DNA from 3 places in the [Enterobacter] lignolyticus SCF1 genome. Region 1 is predicted to be linked to each of the others. Evidence: predicted binding sites of a transcription regulator. Region 1 holds the regulator's gene; each other region holds the start of a gene.
What was found. Region 1 encodes Fur, which represses iron uptake genes when iron is present. Its sites were predicted from a motif close to ATAATAATGAGAACNACTATCAA; they were not measured.

Region 1 (7,397 bases):
GGCCCATGCGGCATCCAGCGACATGCGTTTCACGCCTTTCAGGCCGTCGGCCAGCAGCGCGTTCGCGCGATCTTCCACCACTTTAGTGACGTTGGTGTCCGCCGGACCGCCGTTTGGCGGATTGTATTTAATACCGCCGTCTTCCGGCGGGTTGTGCGACGGCGTGATGACGATACCGTCAGCTTGAGCGCCGCCTTTTTTGTTGTGAACCAGGATAGCATTCGAGATGGCAGGCGTCGGGGTATAACCGTTCTGCTCCTGCACAATCACGTCCACTCCGTTGGCCGCCAGCACTTCCAGTACGGAAATGATCGCAGGCTCAGACAGCGCGTGAGTATCCTTACCCACAAAGCACGGACCGGTGATGCCGTTTTTCGCACGCTCTTCCGCAATTGCCTGAGCAATCGCCAGAATGTGCGGTTCGTTAAAGCTATGACGCGCGGCGCTGCCACGGTGACCGGAGGTCCCGAATTTTACCGCGTGGTCCGCGTTGCCTGCCTGCGGCTTCAGCACGTAGTACTGAGACGTCAGCTGGGCGACGTTGATCAAATCACTCTGTTGCGCAGGTTGGCCTGCGCGGTTATGAGTTGCCATTGCCTGGTCCTTCTCATGCAAGGGTTAGATTGTGCCGCAAACCTTTTCAATTAATTCCGCAGGGAACTGCATTGACTGCATGATGTGTTCAATCATGCTGCATTTACGACCGGTGTTCGTGTTGGTGATCACCCAGTACGGGGTTTCTGGCACCTGTTTGGGTTTAGTCTGGTTGCCGTTTTTCAGCAGCGTCTGCTCGTCCGCGGCGAAATAGACGCGGGTACGGCCATGCAGAGACTCCGTCGCCTCAGCAAACGCGTTGCCGTCCAGTGAGTAGAGTGTAGTCAGCACCAGCATAAAGCGGTTGACCGCTTTTTTCTGTTCTGCGTATTCGTCAGAAAGCAGCAGCTCGCGCATGGCGCGAACCTTATCTTTCGGCGTCGGCGTCGTCGCCGCCTTCACGGCAGCGGCAGGTGCCGGAGCAGCCGCAGGGGCCTCTTTGACGACGGTAGCGGCTGGCTGGGACACGGCGGAAAATTTCAGCATGCGCCGTAAAATGTCGGATGCGCTCTCGCCAATGTGCAGGGTGTGGCTGGCAATATAGCGATAGAGTTCATCATCAACTTCGATCGTTTTCATCTTAATCCAGTACGATATCTTTTCTGAATACAAGTCGCTGAGATTATAAGGTCAAATCCCAACAGCGGATAGCGTCAAACCAGGGTGGCGGCAATTTCAGGAATACTTCCTGGTATTGCAGCCGGGCGGCAGAATGTTCAACATAATACCCTAACCCGACAGAGCGAAAAAAAGAACTTTGCCATGAAATTGAATAGCCGAGCGCTAACTGCGCAAAACCTGCACACTCATTCTCCTATCGTCCTCGTCCACGGCCTGTTCGGCAGCCTGGATAACTTAGGCATCCTCGCCCGCAGCCTGGTCGCCGACCACGATGTCGTGCAGGTGGACATGCGCAATCACGGCCAGTCGCCGCGCGCCCCGGAGATGACGTACAAAGCCATGGCCCAGGATCTGCTCGACACCCTCGACGACCGGCAAATTGCAAAGGCCACGCTGATTGGCCACTCCATGGGCGGCAAAGCGGTGATGGCGTTAACCGCCCTCGCCCCTGAGCGTATCGACAAGCTGGTGGCAATCGATATCGCGCCGGTGGATTACCAGGTGCGCCGTCACGATGAGATCTTCGCCGCCATCAACGCGGTAACCGACGCCGGGGCGACCTCCCGTCAGCAGGCCGCCGCCGTGATGCGCGAACATCTGCAGGAAGAAGGCGTTATCCAGTTTCTGCTGAAATCCTTTATCGACGGCGAATGGCGCTTCAACGTACCGGTGCTGTGGGAGCAGTATCCGCATATCGTCGGCTGGGAGCCTATCCGCCCATGGGATAAGCCCGCGCTCTTTATTCCTGGCGGCAATTCGCCGTATGTGACGGAGGCCTACCGACAGCCGCTGCTGGCGCAATTTCCGCAGGCGCGGGCCCACGTCATCGCCGGCGCCGGCCACTGGGTGCATGCGGAAAAACCCGAGGCCGTTCTGCGCGCAATTCGCCGTTATCTGGCAGAGTGATTAAAAACCGAGCGACCGCGCACCATAATGCCCGTCGGCGTTGGCGCGCCGGACTCCGTGATGTATGATTGCGCGCTATCTACGCCGGAGGGTATTCCGGCGGCTTGTTTCCCCGAAGTCACTCTGAATCATGGCAAAAGAACAAACGGACCGTACGACATTAGATTTGTTCGCAAATGAGCGTCGCCCGGGAAGACCCAAAACCAGTCCGCTCTCGCGCGATGAACAGCTGCGCATTAACAAGCGCAATCAGCTAAAACGCGATAAGGTCCGCGGCCTGAAGCGCGTCGAGCTGAAGCTGAACAGCGACGCCGTCGACGCGCTCAATGAGCTGGCCGACGCCCGCAATATGAGCCGCAGCGAACTGATTGAAGAGATGCTGATGCAGCAACTGGCTACCCTGCGCGGCCAGGGGATTGTCTGAAAATCCGCAAAAACAACATTTTCATGTAGCAGAGAGTGCAGTACGGCGCGATAGCGGTTTTCGCGCACCGCTGCTCCTGCTATGATTGCCCTTATCTGTGGGCATTATGCCACCACCATTTCAAGACGTTTCAAGAGGTTATTTTACTCATGGCAATCGTAGGCATTTTTTTTGGCAGCGATACCGGCAACACCGAAAATATCGCAAAAATGATTCAGAAACAGCTGGGTAAAGATGTTGCTGAGGTGCATGACATTGCCAAAAGCAGCAAAGAAGATCTCGAAGCTTTCGACATTCTGTTGCTGGGTATCCCGACCTGGTACTACGGTGAAGCGCAGTGCGACTGGGACGACTTCTTCCCGACGCTGGAAGATATCGACTTCAACGGCAAGCTGGTTGCCCTGTTTGGCTGCGGCGACCAGGAAGACTACGCGGAGTATTTCTGCGACGCGCTGGGCACCATTCGCGACATCATTGAGCCGCGCGGCGCGGCAATCGTTGGCCACTGGCCGACCGCAGGCTACCACTTCGAAGCCTCTAAGGGCCTTGCCGATGACGATCACTTCGTCGGTCTGGCGATTGACGAAGACCGTCAGCCAGAAATGACCGCAGAGCGCGTTGAAAAATGGGTCAAGCAGATCGCAGAAGAACTGCATCTGGAAGCGATTAAGAACGCCTGATCTTGTTGCGGCGCATCGATTAAGCTGTGCCGCATTAATAGATAAAAGCAATCAAAATAATCGCTACAAATTTTTAACTTTTCAGCGCAGATCTGTACAATAACCGTTGATTTGACGAGGACAGATGTTTCGCTTTGCAGATGATGCCTCGTTTTTAAAAGCAGACTTTGCTCAGGAGTTGTAGTTTTCATTTAAACATGGCAGTTCTATAATGAGACGCATTATCCTGATTACACTCTTAGGTGATACTTCCCAGAGGGAAGCATTTAGCAACAGGACAGATTCCGCATGACTGACAACAATACCGCATTAAAGAAGGCCGGCCTGAAAGTCACGCTTCCTCGTTTGAAAATTCTGGAAGTGCTGCAAGAGCCGGATAACCACCATGTCAGTGCGGAAGACTTATATAAACGCCTTATTGATATGGGTGAAGAGATTGGTCTGGCAACGGTTTACCGCGTGCTTAACCAGTTTGACGACGCAGGTATCGTGACCCGTCACAATTTTGAAGGCGGTAAGTCCGTTTTTGAACTGACGCAGCAGCATCACCACGATCACCTGATCTGCCTCGACTGCGGTAAAGTGATCGAATTTAGCGATGACTCTATCGAAGCGCGTCAGCGTGAAATTGCGGCGAAACACGGCATCCGTCTGACCAACCACAGCCTGTACTTGTACGGTCACTGTGCTGAAGGCGACTGTCGCGAAGATGAGCACGCGCACGACGGCGTCGAAAAATAATCTTCCGCTGAAAGAAAAAGCCAACCCGACGGTTGGCTTTTTTATTGGCATAAACAGAAGATAAAACGTTATTGGGCAGTATTATTGCTGCGGATTTCCTTCCAGATTTTATCGCAACGCGCTTTAACCGCCTGGTCATTGCCCGTGCGCGTAGCCTGAATGCAGTTCTGGTAATCCAGCACGCGCACGCTTTCCTGATTCGCGAACTGCTCGTGCTGCTTCTCCTGCTTCAGGACGTTCAGCACGCTCTGGCAGGCCTGAATTTTGTCAGGGTTGCCTTCCGCGGTGTTGATACAGGCGCTGTAGGCGTCCTTCAGCTTTGAATCTTCTTTTGGCGCAGGCGGCTGCGCGCAGGCGACCAGCCCGGATGCCACGATAGCGACCAGCATTAATTTCTTCATAGTGCGACCTCAACGTTGTGCGGCGGGAGAGCCCCGCCGCGTCTGGCATCAGAAAATAGTGAACGGTGCGATAACCATGAATTTCACGTCACGCTCATCCTGGAAGATGTTGCCGTAGCCGCCGCTCCAGCTCGGAATATCGGAGTGGTTGTCGTACTGGGTGAAGTGCAGCTTGAACAGCGTTCCTTTCGCGCGTCCTTCCTGAACGGTGTACATGGCGTCCAGGCTGTAGGACGATTCGGTCAGGCGATAGTTCGGATCGTAGTAAGCATCCGGCGTCGCCATTTTGCCCGGCTTCGCATCCCAGGCGTAGACGTAGGACGCGCCCACGGCCCAGCCCGGCATGTCCCAGTTTTTCAGGTCATACATCGCGCCGAAGAACACCGCTTTTTCGCCGTTGGCGTTGAAGTCTGAGCGGTTATCCCACCAGATATCCAGACGACCGTTTGAAGAGGCGTAGGTCGGGGTCATACGCTGCAGGAAGTAGCCCTGCTGACCTTCGGCTTTAACCCAGGTTCCTTCCAGCCGCAGGTCGACAACATCGGCCACTTTGTAGCCGAAGGTCAGCGCCTGCAGCCAGGCGGTGCCGTCATAAATATCGTTGATGCCGCCGTTGCTGACTTTGTCGCGGGTGCCGTAGAACTGATAGCTGGTGGTCATCGGCGCGCCGGCCACGTCGAATTTATAGCTGGCTTTGGTAAAGTACTGGTCGATATAGCCCTGCGCCTGGCCGAAGGCGGCTTCCAGCACAAAGTTATTTTTGAAATCATACTTCGCGCCCAGCGAGTGCAGATAATCGACCTTGGTCTTCTTATCGTTTTGATAGAAGTCGTCCATTTCGATATGCCACGGCGCTTTATACTCGTTGGTCCACATATAGGAGAAGCTCAGCGCCCCGGAATCGCCATAGTCAAAGTTGGCTCCGGCTTCCGCCCCCTGATAGGTACCCGGCATAAAGCTCCAGTGCGGCGCGAGCAGCGTCTGTCCGGTCGGCTGGATATAACCGGCGCGAGCCCAGGCTGGGCCGTACTTAAATTTCGCCGCGGCCTTATACAGGCTGATACCGCTCTTATCGCCGGAGTAATCTTCGTCGTACGCTTTATTGCTGGAGGAGAAGGCAATTTCGTTCGGGTGTCCGCTTTCTGCAGACTCCGCCATTTCAATGGCCGTGAACGCGGCAATATCAATACCGAACATGTCGGCAGCATAGCCGGACTGGAAATCCAGGTTGGCGTTCCAGGTCGCATGCGAGAGGTTGGTTTTGTACTGATCGCCGTCGGTAACGTCTTTACGGTCACGCTCACGCTGCCAGTAATAGATGCCGCCGGTTAAACTTGAATCGTCGATGAATCCTGCTGCGCTGGCCTGCGGAACCGCAACCCAGCCCGACATCGCGGTGACACCGGCAATAGCCAGCGCCAGCGTACTACGTTTGCCACTGAACGTACGCATGTGTATATCCTCTTTGACTTTTAAAAAACGCTGTGTGCAAAAGGGCAAACAGCGATAAAAATAAAAAACTGACAAATAAAAGTAGCGAATCAATAACCTTCCGAATGCTACTGGGAATAGACTATTTTTCGCGACGCGAATTATCAATCCTTTTTCCGCACGAAAGCGCAAGAGTATGACAAAGCGCACATATTTGATTGCGTTTTGTTACAAATAGCAGGTTAAGGGTGTGATGTCGCAAGCCACGTCCTGCAACGGATTGAGAGGAAAACAAAAAGTGAATGCGCGAAAATGTAACAGGCAGCGGAAAAGGCGTGTCATACAATACGCGTATTATTTCGCTACGCGAAAATGTCATAAATAAAAAAGGCGCTGCCGGAGCAGCGCCTCTCTATTTTCACACCACGGCGTTATTCGCCGATTTTCGCCCAGGTATCGCGCAGGCCGACGGTACGGTTAAACACCAGCTTCTCGGCGGTCGCATAGCGGCTGTCGAGGCAGAAATAACCTTCACGCTCAAACTGGTACGCTTTACCTGCTTCCGCAGTCTTCAGCGAAGGTTCCGCATAGCCCTGGCGGATAACCAGCGATTCCGGGTTGATGGTGGCCAGGAAATCCTCCGCCGCCCCCGGGTTCGGGATGCTGAACAGACGGTCGTACAGACGGATCTCGACCGGCAGCGCGTGTGCGGCGCTCACCCAGTGGATAACGCCTTTCACCTTGCGGCCGTCCGCCGGGTCTTTGCTCAGGGTGTCCGCATCATATGAACAGAAGATGGTGGTGATGTTACCTTCCGCATCTTTCTCCACGCGCTCGGCCTTAATCACGTACGCATTACGCAGACGCACCTCTTTGCCCAGCACCAGACGCTTGTACTGCTTGTTGGCTTCTTCGCGGAAATCCGCGCGATCGATCCAGATCTCGCCGCTAAACGGCACATCGCGGCTGCCCATTTCCGGTTTGCTCGGGTGGTTCGGCATCGCGACCATTTCGCCTGCGCCCTGCGGATAGTTTTCGATAACCAGCTTAACCGGGTCGATAACCGCCATCGCGCGCGGCGCATTGTCGTTGAGATCTTCGCGAATGCAGGATTCCAGCGACGCCATCTCAATGGTGTTGTCCTGCTTGGTCACGCCAATGCGCTTGCAGAACTCACGGATAGCAGCGGCGGTATAGCCGCGACGGCGCAGACCGGAGATGGTCGGCATACGCGGGTCGTCCCAGCCTTCCACGTGCTTATCGGTCACCAGCAGGTTCAGCTTACGCTTGGACATCACGGTGTATTCCAGATTCAGGCGCGAGAACTCGTACTGGCGCGGGTGAACCGGAATGGTGATGTTATCCAGCACCCAGTCGTACAGACGACGGTTGTCCTGGAATTCCAGCGTACACAGCGAATGGGTGATGCCTTCCAGCGCATCGCTGATGCAGTGGGTGAAGTCGTACATCGGGTAGATGCACCACTTGTTGCCGGTCTGGTGGTGCTCTGCAAATTTAATACGGTACAGCACCGGGTCGCGCATCACGATGAACGGCGAAGCCATATCGATTTTAGCGCGCAGGCACGCCTTACCTTCT
Region 2 (7,397 bases), 1.8 Mb from region 1:
CGCTTCTTCCTGCGACGGCGCGCCCGGCAGTTCGTTCGCCTGACGGCGCAGCACGGCGCGAATACGCGCCAGCAGCTCGCGCGGGTTGAACGGTTTAGGAATATAGTCATCGGCGCCGATTTCGAGACCGACAATGCGGTCAACCTCTTCGCCTTTCGCCGTTACCATAATGATCGGCATCGGGTTGCTCTGGCTGCGCAGACGGCGGCAAATAGACAGTCCGTCTTCGCCAGGCAGCATCAGATCCAGCACCATCAGGTGGAAAGATTCGCGGGTCAACAGGCGGTCCATTTGTTCCGCATTCGCCACACTTCGAACCTGGAAGCCCTGCTCGGTCAGATAACGCTCGAGTAACGCACGCAGACGCATGTCGTCATCAACAACCAGAATCTTATAATTCTCTTGCATCGTTTTTACTCCCAAAGGTTCACAACAATCATGAGTGCGTATTCTCAAAAAAGCGTACGCCGCGCTCCAGCTAAATCTGGTATAAATTCTAGCCGAAATTGTTACAAAGCATATTTAACAGCAGCTTATCTGTACATTTCATCACAATAAACCATTTTTCACTCAACTGGATTATGATGTGAGACGTATTGTGCGCAAGTTCAGGCAGCAGAAGGTAACGGAACGCGATGAAAACGCCGCTGATCACCCGCGAGGGTTATGAAAAACTCAAGAAAGAGCTGGACTACCTCTGGCGTGAAGAACGCCCGGAGGTGACGAAAAAAGTGACCTGGGCGGCAAGCCTTGGCGATCGCAGCGAAAACGCTGACTACCAGTACAACAAGAAACGCCTGCGCGAAATCGACCGCCGGGTACGCTACCTGACCAAGTGTCTGGAGCATCTGAAAATTGTCGATTACTCTCCGCAGCAGGAGGGCAAAGTCTTCTTCGGCGCCTGGGTTGAAATTGAAAACGACGACGGCGATATCAAGCGCTTTCGCATCGTCGGCTACGACGAAATTTTTGGTCAAAAGGACTACATCTCCATCGATTCGCCGATGGCGCGGGCGCTGCTGAAAAAAGAGGTGGGCGACCTGGCGACCGTACAGACCCCGGGCGGCGAAGCGACCTGGTATGTGAACGACATCGAATATGTGAAGTAGCCTGCCCGGAACACTCCGATTGCCGCCCCGGACGGCTGGCATTTTTGTCAGCCAGTCCGTATAACTATCCCCTGATTTTCGATCCACAAGATGAAAAATAGCCATGATGAATGATTCGCTCTGCCGCATTATTGCGGGTGAACTTCAGGCCAGAAACGAACAGGTAGAAGCTGCCGTTCGCTTGCTTGATGAAGGGAACACCGTGCCGTTTATCGCACGTTATCGTAAGGAAGTTACCGGGGGGCTGGACGACACGCAGCTGCGCCAGCTGGAAACCCGTCTTGGCTATCTGCGCGAACTGGAAGATCGCCGCCAGGCGATTCTCAAATCGATCGGCGAACAGGGTAAGCTCACCGACGAGCTGGCGAAGGCCATCAACGGCACGCTGAGCAAAACCGAGCTGGAAGACCTTTACCTGCCCTATAAGCCCAAGCGCCGCACCCGCGGGCAAATCGCGATTGAAGCCGGTCTGGAGCCGCTGGCCGACCTGCTGTGGAACGAGCCCTCGCGCGATCCGGACGCCGAAGCGGCAAACTATATCAACGCCGACAACGGCGTCGCTGACGGCAAAGCCGCGCTGGATGGCGCCCGCTACATCCTGATGGAGCGTTTTGCCGAAGATGCCGCCCTGCTGGCGAAAGTGCGCGACTACCTGTGGAAAAACGCGCACCTGGTTGCCGCCGTGGTCAGCGGTAAAGAGGATGAAGGCGCGAAGTTCCGCGACTACTTCGACCACCATGAACCGATCGCGACCGTCCCGTCGCACCGCGCGCTGGCGATGTTCCGCGGGCGCAACGAAGGCGTACTGCAGCTGTCGCTTAACCCTGACCCGCAGTTCGACGAGCCGCCGAAAGAGAGCCACTGCGAACAGATCATTATCAACCATCTCGACCTGCGTCTGAACAACGCCCCGGCGGACAGCTGGCGCCGCGGCGTGGTGAGCTGGACCTGGCGCATCAAGGTGCTGATGCACCTCGAAACCGAACTGATGGGCACCGTGCGCGAGCGCGCGGAAGATGAGGCGATCAACGTCTTTGCCCGCAACCTGCACGATCTGCTGATGGCCGCTCCCGCCGGGCTGCGCGCCACTATGGGACTCGATCCTGGTCTGCGTACCGGCGTGAAGGTGGCGGTAGTTGACGGTACCGGCAAGCTGGTGGCGACCGACACCATTTATCCGCACACCGGCCAGGCGGCCAAAGCGGCGGTGGCCATCGCCGCGCTGTGCGAAAAATATAACGTGGAGCTGGTGGCTATCGGCAACGGTACCGCCTCGCGCGAAACCGAGCGTTTTTACCTCGACGTGCAAAAGCAGTTTCCGAAGGTCACGGCGCAAAAGGTTATCGTCAGCGAAGCCGGCGCATCGGTCTATTCCGCCTCCGAGCTCGCGGCGCTGGAATTCCCGGACCTCGACGTCTCCCTGCGCGGCGCGGTGTCTATCGCCCGTCGTCTGCAGGACCCGCTGGCGGAGCTGGTGAAGATCGACCCGAAATCGATCGGCGTGGGCCAGTACCAGCACGACGTCAGCCAGACGCAGCTCGCGCGTAAGCTCGATGCGGTGGTGGAAGACTGCGTAAACGCCGTCGGCGTTGACCTTAATACCGCCTCCGTGCCGCTGCTGACCCGCGTGGCGGGCTTAACCCGCATGATGGCGCAGAATATCGTGGCGTGGCGTGATGAGAACGGCCAGTTCCAGAACCGCCAGCAGCTGCTGAAAGTGAGCCGTCTGGGGCCAAAAGCCTTCGAGCAGTGCGCGGGCTTCCTGCGCATCAACCATGGCGATAACCCGCTCGATGCCTCAACCGTCCACCCGGAAGCCTATCCGGTGGTCGAACGCATCCTTGCCGCCACCCGACAGGCGCTGAAGGATCTGATGGGCGACAGCAGCGCGCTGCGCGACCTGAAGGCGGTGGATTTTACCGACGACCGCTTCGGCGTCCCGACGGTGACCGACATCATCAAAGAGCTGGAAAAGCCGGGCCGCGACCCGCGTCCGGAATTCAAAACGGCGCAGTTTGCCGACGGCGTGGAAACCATGAACGACCTGCTGCCGGGAATGGTGCTGGAAGGGGCGGTCACCAACGTCACCAACTTCGGCGCCTTCGTCGACATTGGCGTACACCAGGATGGGCTGGTGCATATCTCCTCTCTTGCCGATAAGTTTGTGGAAGATCCGCACACCGTCGTCAAAGCGGGCGATATCGTGAAGGTCAAGGTGCTGGAGGTCGACCTGCCGCGTAAGCGCATCGCCCTGACCATGCGTCTGGACGAGCAGCCCGGCGACAGCAATGCGCGCCGTGGCGGCGGCGGCGCGCGCGAGCAAAACGGCGCGCGTCCGGCGGCAAAAGCGGCCAAACCGCGCGGCCGCGACGCCCAGCCCGCGGGCAATAGCGCAATGATGGACGCGCTGTCCGCGGCGTTTGGTAAGAAGAAATAATACATCCGCAATAAGCCTTCTCATTATTTATGAGAAGGCTTACCCGCTGGCAATGATTAAGAAACATTAACCTTCATTGCATCCATGAAATATTAGAACGCCATTTCTTACACCATTAACATTCCGGACAATTTCGCTGTCTGCCAAAAATTGAGCAATGTCAAAAGTCCCGCGGATTATTGGCTAATTCCACATCCCGTCACAGTTTATCGATTGAAGATAAAAACCATTCTCATTATCATTGTATGCGTTGATGTTTTATTCTTTTTCCCGTGGGTATTACGTTGGTTTCATGCGCACCCCGCGCGTATGAAGGGATTTTCGGTTAACGAAAGAAGCAGGTCCTATGCAATTCACTCCTGACAGTACGTGGAAAATCACCGGGTTCTCCCGTGAAATTAGCCCGGCTTATCGGCAAAAACTGCTTTCACTGGGCATGCTGCCCGGCTCCTCATTTCATGTCGTGCGCGTCGCGCCGCTCGGCGACCCCGTTCATATCGAAACGCGCCGCGTCAGCCTGGTATTACGTAAAAAAGATTTGGCGTTAATAGAAACCGAAGCGTTGAACCGCTAATACGCCTCTGGCAACAGCGAGCCCAGAAAAATGAAAAAATTGACCATTGGCCTTATTGGTAATCCAAACTCCGGTAAAACGACGCTTTTTAACCAGCTAACCGGCGCGCGCCAGCGCGTGGGCAACTGGGCGGGCGTTACCGTCGAGCGCAAAGAGGGGCATTTTTCGACCACCGACCATCAGGTCACGCTTGTCGACCTGCCAGGCACCTATTCACTGACGACGATTTCGTCGCAGACGTCGCTGGATGAGCAGATTGCCTGCCACTACATTCTCAGCGGCGACGCCGACCTGCTGATCAACGTCGTCGATGCTTCCAACCTCGAACGCAACCTCTACCTGACGCTGCAGCTGCTGGAGCTCGGCATCCCCTGCGTTGTGGCGCTGAACATGCTGGATATCGCTGAAAAGCAGCAGGTTCGCATCGACGTTGACGCCCTGTCCGCCCGTCTCGGCTGCCCGGTGATTCCGCTGGTCTCCACCCGCGGCCGCGGCATTGAAGCGCTGAAAATGGCCATTGACCGCCATCGCGCTAACCGCGAGCTGGAGCTGGTGCACTACCCCCAACCGCTGCTGCGTGAGGCCGACTGGCTGGCGGCAGAGATCTCGCACGAAATGCCGCAAAAGCAGCGCCGCTGGTTAGGGTTGCAGATGCTTGAAGGCGATATCTATAGCCGCGCCTACGCCGGCGACGCCGCGCACAAGCTGGGCATCGCCCAGGCGCGCCTGAGCGAAGAGATTGACGACCCGGCGCTGCATATCGCCGACGCCCGCTATCAAACTATCGCCGCTATCTGCGATGCGGTCAGCAACACGCTGACGGCGGAACCGAGCCGTTTCACGGCGGCAATAGACAAAATCATTCTCAACCGCTTCCTCGGTCTGCCTGTCTTTTTATTCGTGATGTACCTGATGTTCCTGATGGCGATCAACATCGGCGGCGCCTTGCAGCCTATTTTCGACGCCGGCTCCGTGGCTATCTTTATCCACGGTATCCAGTGGCTCGGGGCGCTGCTGCACTTCCCGGAATGGCTGACCAATTTCCTGGCCCAGGGGCTCGGCGGCGGTATCAACACCGTGCTGCCGCTGGTGCCGCAAATCGGCATGATGTACCTGTTCCTCTCCTTCCTGGAGGACTCCGGCTACATGGCCCGCGCGGCGTTCGTGATGGACCGTCTGATGCAGTCCCTCGGCCTGCCGGGGAAATCCTTTGTGCCGCTGATTGTCGGCTTCGGCTGTAACGTTCCGTCGGTGATGGGCGCCCGCACCCTCGATGCCCCGCGTGAACGCCTGATGACCATTATGATGGCGCCGTTTATGTCCTGCGGCGCGCGCCTGGCGATTTTCGCCGTCTTTGCGGCGGCATTCTTTGGTCAGCAGGGGGCGCTGGCGGTCTTCTCCTTGTATGTGCTGGGGATCGTCATGGCCATTCTCACCGGCCTGATGCTCAAGCACACCATCATGCGCGGCGAAGCATCGCCGTTCGTTATGGAGCTGCCGGTCTACCACGTGCCGCACGTTAAAAGCCTGATCATTCAGACCTGGCAGCGCCTGAAAGGCTTCGTCCTGCGCGCCGGTAAGGTCATCGTTATCGTCAGCATCTTCCTCAGCGCGCTGAACAGCTTCACGCTGAGCGGGAAAGCGGCCGATAACATCAACGACTCGGCGCTGGCCTCCGTCAGCCGCGTCATTACGCCGCTGTTTAAGCCGATTGGCGTGCATGAGGATAACTGGCAGGCGACGGTGGGTCTGTTTACCGGCGCCATGGCCAAAGAGGTCGTCGTCGGTACGCTGAACACGCTCTATACCGCAGAAAACATTCAGTCCCAGGCGTTCAACCCGGCTGAGTTTAACCTGCTGGGCGAGCTGGGCGCGGCGGTCGACGAAACCTGGCAGAGCCTGAAAAATACGTTCAGTCTAAGCGTTCTGGCGAACCCCATCGAAGCCAGCAAAGGCGACGGCGAAATGGGGACTGGCGCAATGGGCGTCATGAGCAGCAAGTTCGGCAGCGCGGCGGCAGCCTACAGCTACCTGATTTTCGTCCTGCTCTATATCCCCTGCATCTCGGTGATGGGCGCTATCTCGCGCGAGTCCAGCCGCGGCTGGATGTTCTTCTCCATCCTGTGGGGGCTGAACATCGCCTATTCGCTGGCCACCGTGTTCTACCAGGTCTCGAGCTTCAGCACGCATCCGCAGTACAGCACGGTCTGTATTCTGGCGGTTATCCTGTTTAACATTGTGGTGCTTGGCCTGCTGCGTCGCGCGCGCAGCCGCGTGGATGTCAATCTTCTGGCGACGAGGAAAACCGCCAGCAGCTGCTGCGACAGCCCGGCGGGCAACTGCCACTAAGGAGAGACGATGGCTTCGCTAATTGAACTGCGGGATATGCTGGCGCTCCAGGGGCGGATGAACGCCCAGCAGCTCAGCCGCGCGCTGCGCACGCCGCAGCCGATGGTCGACGCCATGCTCGCTCGCCTGGAGGCCATGGGTAAAGCGCGCCGCGTTCAGGAGGATGCTGAGAATTGTCTTTCAGGAAGCTGCCGTAGCTGCCCGGAGGGCAAAGCCTGCCAGCCGGAATGGTGGGTGCTGCAGTAACGCGAAAAGAAAAAGCGGGTTCAGCACCCGCTTTTTTTATTATTTGTAGACGTCCGCATTGGCGTGAACGGTTTTCTCGTTCTTCTCGCCAGCAATCACCACAAAGTACTTACCGCCCATTTCGTCGGCTTTTTTCGACAGATCGTGTCGTGCGTCCATCGGGGATGTGGTTTTAGAGGTGGTGATAGAACCCAGCTTCGTCAGGTGCATTTTCGCCACATCTTCTTTGCTGATTTCTTTGGCTGCAAACACGCCAAAAGAGACGGAACCCATCACCAGTGCTGCAACAATACCCTTAACCAGTTTCATAGCCTAACTCTCCATAGATTTATAGTGGTCATGTGAAACATGATGAATAACGTTAAACCCAGCGGTAACCGTAACATCGTCCTAAGTATTGTTCTGGTACGTCATTTTCGCCAGTCCGTGGCAAAAAAATCAGCTTAACCGCGAGGTTAGCGACAGCAGCGTCTCGCAAAACAGCTGTGGATGGGAGATAAACGGCGCGTGCGCCGCTTTCTCGACAATGAGGGATTGGCTCTGCGGCAAGGCCGTATCGAGCAGCGCGGCCACCTTACGTGGAACCAGCCCATCGAGGGCGCCGTACAGGCGCAGAAAAGGCACCTGCAGCGCGGTCAGCTCCTCGCGCAGATCGACGGTCTTCAGGATCTCCAGCCCGCCG
Region 3 (7,397 bases), 1.9 Mb from region 1:
GACCGAAGGTAGTTTCGGAAACAGTCAGCGCGCTCTGCGCGTCTTTCAATACTAATTCCATTGCTATCTCCTCACGCCTTCACAGCTGGTTTAACGATCAGGTCGCTACCGGTTGCACCCGGGACAGCACCTTTAACCAGCAGCAGGTTGCGCTCAGCGTCAACACGTACTACGTCCAGGCTCTGAACGGTTACACGCTCGTTACCCAGCTGACCTGCCATTTTCTTGCCTTTGAACACTTTGCCCGGAGTCTGGTTCTGACCGATAGAACCCGGAACGCGGTGAGACAAGGAGTTACCGTGAGTAGCGTCCTGGGTACGGAAGTTCCAGCGCTTAACGGTACCAGCGAAACCTTTACCTTTAGAGGTGCCGGTTACGTCAACTTTTTTAACTTCAGCAAACAGTTCAACGCTAATGCTCTGACCTACGGTGAACTCTTCGCCTTCAGCCAGACGGAATTCCCACAGACCACGGCCAGCTTCTACGCCAGCTTTAGCGAAGTGACCCGCTTCCGGCTTGGTTACACGGTTAGCTTTTTTAGCACCGGTGGTAACCTGGATAGCACGGTAGCCGTCGTTAGCCAGATCTTTAACCTGAGTAACGCGGTTTGCTTCAACTTCGATTACGGTTACTGGGATAGAAACGCCATCTTCAGTGAAGATGCGGGTCATGCCCACTTTTTTACCGATTAAACCAATCATTGTATCAACCTCTCAATCGCTCGATGACCTGATTAACCCAGGCTGATCTGCACGTCTACACCGGCAGCCAGATCCAGACGCATCAGAGCATCAACGGTTTTCTCGGTTGGCTCAACGATGTCAACCAGACGCTTATGAGTGCGGATTTCGTACTGATCGCGCGCGTCTTTGTTAACGTGCGGGGAGATCAGAACGGTAAAGCGCTCTTTGCGGGTCGGCAGCGGGATCGGACCACGGACTTGCGCACCAGTGCGCTTAGCAGTCTCGACGATTTCCGCGGTTGATTGATCGATCAGACGATGATCAAACGCTTTCAGGCGGATACGGATTCTTTGGTTCTGCATGAGACCAGAGCTCCAATTATTTTATAAACGAAAATGATTACTCCTCTAGCCCATTACGATTGATGGGTGAGTGTAACCGTTCTTGCGTAGTTCCCCGATTGGGAACATTGTTTGACAGTAAAATTTACTGTCAGGGTTCATATCGAACCTGCCGTCAATTTTGACAAGCCCGCGCATTATACGCAAATTACAGCGCGAAGCAAGCGGTGTTTATAAAATCAGCAACGCTGAAGTGCGGCGGTGATTCCCGGCGCGACGGCAAGTCATGTAACGCAGGCAGTATGAGCGGAAGCCCTCACGCATTGTCGGTAACGGACGTTTGCCAGACCGGGACGTACGCCCTCACACTCCTGGCAACGCTGTTGCTGGACAACCATGATGATAACCGCCCTCCCCTTCCTGCTGATTTACCTGATGCTGAATGTCGCTCTGAGCCTTTGCGATCTCAAACGTCACCTTTTGCCCGATGCGCTTACCTGCCCGCTGCTCTGGTTCGGGCTGCTTTTTAATCTTGTCTGCCATGAAGCGCGGTTGCCGCAGGCCGTCCTCGGCGCCATCGCCGGCTATTGCGCATTCGCAGCGGTGTACTGGGGATATAAGCTCATTCGAAAACGGGAAGGGCTGGGATACGGCGATGTTAAACTGCTGGCTGCGCTGGGCGCCTGGCATGGCGGGTCGCTGCTTCCCTGTCTTGTCACGCTGGCGTCGGCTCTGGCGCTGTTGACTCTGGGGGTTCAGATGGCCCGCAGGCGATCCCTGCAGGCAATAAAAAACCCGCTGCCGTTTGGGCCATATCTGGCGGCAGCGGGTCTTATCTGCGGGTGGAAGAACCTGCTTATTCTTCCACTTTAATTTGCGACTGGAGGTAGTTTTGCAGGCCGATTTTACCTATCAGATCCAGCTCGGTTTCAAGCCAGTCGATGTGCCCTTCTTCATCCTTCAGAATTTCGATCATCATGTCACGGCTGACGTAGTCATGCACGCTGTCAGCATAGGCGATCGCTTCACGCAGGTTCTTTGCCCCATCCAGCTCTAGCGCCAGATCGGAACGCAGCATCTCTTCGACATCTTCGCCAATCCCGAGCTTACCGAGATCCTGCAGATTGGGAATCCCCTCAAGAAACAGAATACGCTCGATGTATTTATCGGCGTGCTTCATTTCATCAATGGATTCGTGATATTCAACATCGTTGAGGCGCATCAGGCCCCAGTTCTTAAACATTCTCGCATGGAGAAAGTACTGGTTTATCGCGACAAGCTCATTTCCCAATAATTTATTGAGATAATTTATGACCTTAACATCACCTTTCATTTTGTAGTCCCTCCGCTTCCACTCATTGAAGCGTAGATCGGGCTACCGGGATGTCAAAAAAAGATTAGACCTCAGGCAATCTCTTTATATTCCGGCATCTGCGTTAATTCATCTTGCATGATTTCACGCGCGGCGCGAACGCATTTACCGCATTGATTTCCCACAGGAATAAATTTACGGAGCTGCTGGAAGGATTGCGGATGGAACTGACGTACAGCCTGGCGAATTTTTTTATCGCTTACACCATTACACAAACAAACGTACATGATCGCTCCCGTTCAATTTATGCGCAAAGTGTAAATGAGAATAGTTATAATTACAATAGCACAAATAAGGAACCGGTGCGGTGAGACGCCAATAAAATGCGATCAAATGTGTCGTCGTAAATAACAGACAACAAAAAGGGCGCCGAAGCGCCCTTTTTAATTCGGGGATAATAAATTATTAGCCCAGAACTTTCGCTACAACGCCCGCGCCAACGGTACGGCCGCCTTCACGGATTGCGAAACGCAGACCATCGTCCATCGCGATCGGGTGGATCAGGGTAACAACCATTTTGATGTTGTCGCCCGGCATTACCATCTCTACGCCTTCCGGCAGTTCGATGGTGCCAGTCACGTCAGTTGTACGGAAGTAGAACTGCGGACGGTAGCCTTTGAAGAACGGAGTGTGACGGCCGCCTTCGTCTTTGGACAGGATGTACACTTCAGATTCGAACTTGGTGTGCGGGTTGATGGTGCCCGGCTTCGCCAGTACCTGACCACGTTCGATTTCTTCACGTTTGATACCACGCAGCAGAACGCCAACGTTCTCACCCGCACGGCCTTCATCCAGCAGTTTGCGGAACATTTCAACGCCAGTACAGGTAGACTTCGCAGTCTCTTTGATACCAACGATTTCAACTTCTTCGCCAACTTTGATGATACCGCGCTCTACACGACCGGTAACAACGGTACCACGACCGGAGATGGAGAATACGTCTTCGATCGGCAGCAGGAACGGCTTGTCAATCGCACGCTCTGGTTCCGGGATGTAAGAATCCAGGAAGCCAGCCAGTTCGATGATTTTCGCTTCCCACTCTGCTTCGCCTTCCAGCGCTTTCAGAGCAGAACCACGAACGATCGGCGTGTCGTCGCCCGGGAAATCGTACTGAGACAGCAGTTCACGCACTTCCATCTCAACCAGTTCCAGCAGCTCTTCGTCATCAACCATGTCGCATTTGTTCAGGAACACGATGATGTACGGAACGCCTACCTGACGACCCAGCAGGATGTGCTCACGGGTCTGCGGCATCGGGCCGTCAGTCGCAGCAACAACCAGGATCGCGCCGTCCATCTGCGCAGCACCGGTGATCATGTTTTTAACATAGTCGGCGTGGCCCGGGCAGTCTACGTGCGCGTAGTGGCGAGTCGGGGTGTCATATTCAACGTGAGAGGTGTTGATGGTGATACCACGAGCTTTTTCTTCCGGCGCGTTATCGATCTGGTCGAATGCGCGAGCGGAACCACCGTAGGTTTTAGCCAGAACGGTAGTGATGGCAGCGGTCAGGGTAGTTTTACCATGGTCAACGTGGCCGATAGTGCCGACGTTGACGTGCGGTTTTGTACGTTCAAATTTTTCTTTAGACACGGCTATATTCCTTACTATAGTGCTCTCCCCTTCAGGAGAGAGCACGGGACTTTGGTTTTAACCCTGCGGCTTATTTACCACGGGCTTCAATAACGGCCTGAGCAACGTTGTTCGGCGCATCATCATACTTCAGGAATTCCATGGTGTATGACGCACGACCTTTGGTCAGAGAACGCAGCTGAGTTGCGTATCCGAACATTTCAGACAGCGGTACTTCAGCGTGGATCTTAACGCCAGTCACTTCAGTTTCCTGACCGCGCAGCATACCACGACGACGGCTAAGGTCACCGATAACGTCACCAGTGTTCTCTTCCGGCGTTTCTACTTCAACCTTCATGATCGGCTCAAGCAGAACAGGTTTTGCTTTCTTAAAGCCTTCTTTAAAGGCGATAGAAGCTGCCAGTTTAAACGCCAGCTCGGAGGAGTCAACGTCATGGTAAGAACCGAAGTGCAGACGCACGCCGAGATCAACTACCGGGTAACCCGCCAGCGGACCTGCTTTCAGCTGCTCCTGGATGCCTTTATCAACGGCCGGGATGTATTCGCCAGGAATTACACCACCTTTGATGTCGTTGATGAACTCGTAACCTTTCGGGTTAGAGCCCGGCTCCAGCGGGTACAGGTCGATCACAACGTGACCGTACTGACCACGACCACCAGACTGCTTGGCGTGTTTACCTTCAACATCGGTAACTTTCGCGCGAATCGCTTCACGGTAAGCAACCTGAGGTTTACCGACGTTCGCTTCAACGTTGAATTCACGCTTCATACGGTCAACGATGATGTCGAGGTGCAGTTCACCCATACCAGCGATGATGGTCTGGTTAGATTCTTCGTCAGTCCATACGCGGAAAGACGGGTCTTCTTTCGCCAGACGGCCCAGAGCCAGACCCATTTTTTCCTGGTCAGCTTTGGTTTTCGGTTCTACTGCGATGGAGATTACCGGCTCCGGGAATTCCATACGTTCCAGAATGATCGGCGCATCCGGGTCACACAGGGTGTCACCAGTAGTTACGTCTTTCAGACCGATAGCTGCAGCGATGTCGCCAGCGCGAACTTCTTTGATCTCTTCACGCTTGTTAGCGTGCATCTGAACGATACGACCGAAACGCTCACGTGCAGATTTCACGGAGTTCAGTACGGTATCGCCAGAGTTAACCACACCGGAGTACACACGGAAGAAGGTCAGGTTACCAACGAACGGGTCGGTAGCGATTTTGAACGCCAGCGCAGAGAACGGCTCGTCGTCGCTTGCGTGACGCTCAGCCGGAGTATCTTTACCGTCGTCCAGAATACCGTTGATCGCAGGAACGTCAGTCGGCGCCGGCAGGTAATCAATTACCGCATCCAGCATTGCCTGAACACCTTTGTTCTTGAACGCAGAACCACAGGTTACCAGGATGATTTCGTTGTTCAGAACGCGCTGACGCAGAGCTTTTTTGATCTCTTCTTCAGTCAGTTCTTCACCACCCAGGTATTTTTCCATCAGCTCTTCAGAAGCTTCAGCTGCGGATTCGATCAGGTTCTGGTGCCATTCGTCAGCCAGGTCCTGCATGTCAGCCGGGATATCTTCGTATTCGAAGGTAACGCCCTGATCTGCATCGTTCCAGTTGATGGCTTTCATTTTCACCAGGTCAACAACGCCGGTGAAACCTTCTTCAGCACCAATTGCCAGCTGCAGCGGAACCGGGTTCGCGCCCAGACGGCTTTTGATCTGACCAACAACTTTCAGGAAGTTAGCGCCCATACGGTCCATTTTGTTAACGAACGCGATGCGCGGAACTTTATATTTGTTAGCCTGACGCCATACGGTTTCAGACTGCGGCTGAACACCACCAACTGCGCAGTAAACCATTACCGCACCATCAAGAACACGCATGGAACGTTCTACTTCGATAGTGAAGTCAACGTGCCCCGGGGTGTCGATGATGTTTACGCGGTGCGGTTCATACTGTTTAGCCATACCAGACCAGAATGCAGTAGTCGCTGCAGAGGTAATGGTAATACCACGCTCCTGCTCCTGCTCCATCCAGTCCATGGTAGCGGCGCCGTCGTGAACTTCACCGATTTTGTGGTTTACACCGGTGTAGAACAGAATACGTTCGGTAGTAGTGGTTTTACCGGCGTCGATGTGCGCACTGATACCGATGTTACGGTAGCGTGCGATGGGTGTTGTACGAGCCATTTGATTCCTCGTTTATTTCTTTAGGCGTTCAGTTAAGTTATCCAGAGCGGGCGGCTTACCTGAAGCGCCCGCCTGGTGACTATGACTCCGAAGGGATTACCAACGGTAGTGAGCGAACGCCTTGTTGGCTTCGGCCATACGGTGAACGTCTTCACGTTTCTTAACTGCAGTACCTTTGTTGTCTGCAGCATCAGTGAGTTCGTTCGCCAGGCGCAGAGCCATGGATTTATCACCGCGTTTACGAGCAGCTTCAACGATCCAACGCATTGCCAGAGCATTACGACGAACCGGACGGACTTCAACTGGAACCTGATAAGTAGAACCACCTACGCGGCGGGACTTAACTTCGACGGTCGGGCGCACGTTTTCGAGCGCAACTTCGAAGGCTTCCAGTTCATTTTTACCAGAGCGCTGAGCCAGGGTCTCAAGAGCACTGTATACGATTGATTCTGCAGTAGATTTTTTACCATCTACCATCAGGATATTGACAAATTTAGCCAGCAGTTCTGATCCGAACTTCGGATCCGGCAGAATTTTACGCTGACCAATGACGCGACGACGTGGCATGGAAATACTCCGTTGTTAATTCAGGATTGTCCAAAACTCTACGAGTTTAGTTTGACATTTAAGTTAAAACGTTTGGCCTTACTTAACGGAGAACCATTAAGCCTTAGGACGCTTCACGCCGTACTTGGAGCGAGCTTGCTTACGGTCTTTAACGCCGGAGCAGTCAAGCGCACCACGAACGGTGTGGTAACGAACACCCGGGAGGTCTTTAACACGACCGCCACGGATCAGGATCACGGAGTGCTCCTGCAGGTTGTGACCTTCACCGCCGATGTAGGAGGTGACTTCGAAACCGTTAGTCAGACGCACACGGCAAACTTTACGCAGTGCGGAGTTCGGTTTCTTAGGGGTGGTGGTATATACGCGAGTACATACACCACGTTTCTGCGGGCAGGCTTCCAGCGCTGGCACGTTGCTTTTAGCAACTTTGCGAGCACGTGGTTTGCGAACCAGCTGGTTAACTGTTGCCATTAAATAGCTCCTGGTTTTAGCTTTTGCTTCGTAAACACGTAATAAATCGCCTCATATAATATGAGGACGCGAAATTTTAGGGCCATGCCGAAAGGGTGTCAAGAAATATACAACGATCCCGCCATTACCAGGCCAGATGCGCCGGATGCTGAACCGCAAGTCTGACGAAATCAGTATAGTCAACCCTG

Region 2: feoA (ferrous iron transporter A) is a predicted target of Fur. The motif match lies at 3,766-3,788, and genes of this name have one in related genera.
Region 3: bfd (bacterioferritin-associated ferredoxin) is a predicted target of Fur. The motif match lies at 2,658-2,680, and genes of this name have one in related genera.

The regions. Positions count from the first base shown of each region.
Region 1 is NC_014618.1:3,340,320-3,347,716, forward strand. Features, by position in the region: gene pgm (phosphoglucomutase (alpha-D-glucose-1,6-bisphosphate-dependent)) at 1-594, opposite strand, end outside; gene seqA (replication initiation negative regulator SeqA) at 619-1,173, opposite strand; gene ybfF (esterase) at 1,357-2,121, shown strand; gene ybfE (LexA regulated protein) at 2,252-2,545, shown strand; gene fldA (flavodoxin FldA) at 2,695-3,225, shown strand; gene fur (ferric iron uptake transcriptional regulator) at 3,514-3,966, shown strand; gene ENTCL_RS15585 (ChiQ/YbfN family lipoprotein) at 4,035-4,367, opposite strand; gene chiP (chitoporin ChiP) at 4,416-5,819, opposite strand; gene glnS (glutamine--tRNA ligase) at 6,230-7,397, opposite strand, start outside.
Region 2 is NC_014618.1:356,813-364,209, reverse strand. Features, by position in the region: gene ompR (osmolarity response regulator transcription factor OmpR) at 1-408, opposite strand, end outside; gene greB (transcription elongation factor GreB) at 636-1,109, shown strand; gene ENTCL_RS01645 (Tex family protein) at 1,213-3,546, shown strand; gene feoA (ferrous iron transporter A) at 3,893-4,120, shown strand; gene feoB (Fe(2+) transporter permease subunit FeoB) at 4,151-6,469, shown strand; gene feoC ([Fe-S]-dependent transcriptional repressor FeoC) at 6,479-6,715, shown strand; gene ENTCL_RS01625 (YdgH/BhsA/McbA-like domain containing protein) at 6,755-7,024, opposite strand; gene bioH (pimeloyl-ACP methyl ester esterase BioH) at 7,154-7,397, opposite strand, start outside.
Region 3 is NC_014618.1:418,096-425,492, reverse strand. Features, by position in the region: gene rplD (50S ribosomal protein L4) at 1-61, opposite strand, end outside; gene rplC (50S ribosomal protein L3) at 72-701, opposite strand; gene rpsJ (30S ribosomal protein S10) at 734-1,045, opposite strand; gene ENTCL_RS01960 (prepilin peptidase) at 1,424-1,897, shown strand; gene bfr (bacterioferritin) at 1,881-2,357, opposite strand; gene bfd (bacterioferritin-associated ferredoxin) at 2,429-2,623, opposite strand; gene tuf (elongation factor Tu) at 2,802-3,986, opposite strand; gene fusA (elongation factor G) at 4,057-6,171, opposite strand; gene rpsG (30S ribosomal protein S7) at 6,268-6,738, opposite strand; gene rpsL (30S ribosomal protein S12) at 6,835-7,209, opposite strand; gene tusB (sulfurtransferase complex subunit TusB) at 7,334-7,397, opposite strand, start outside.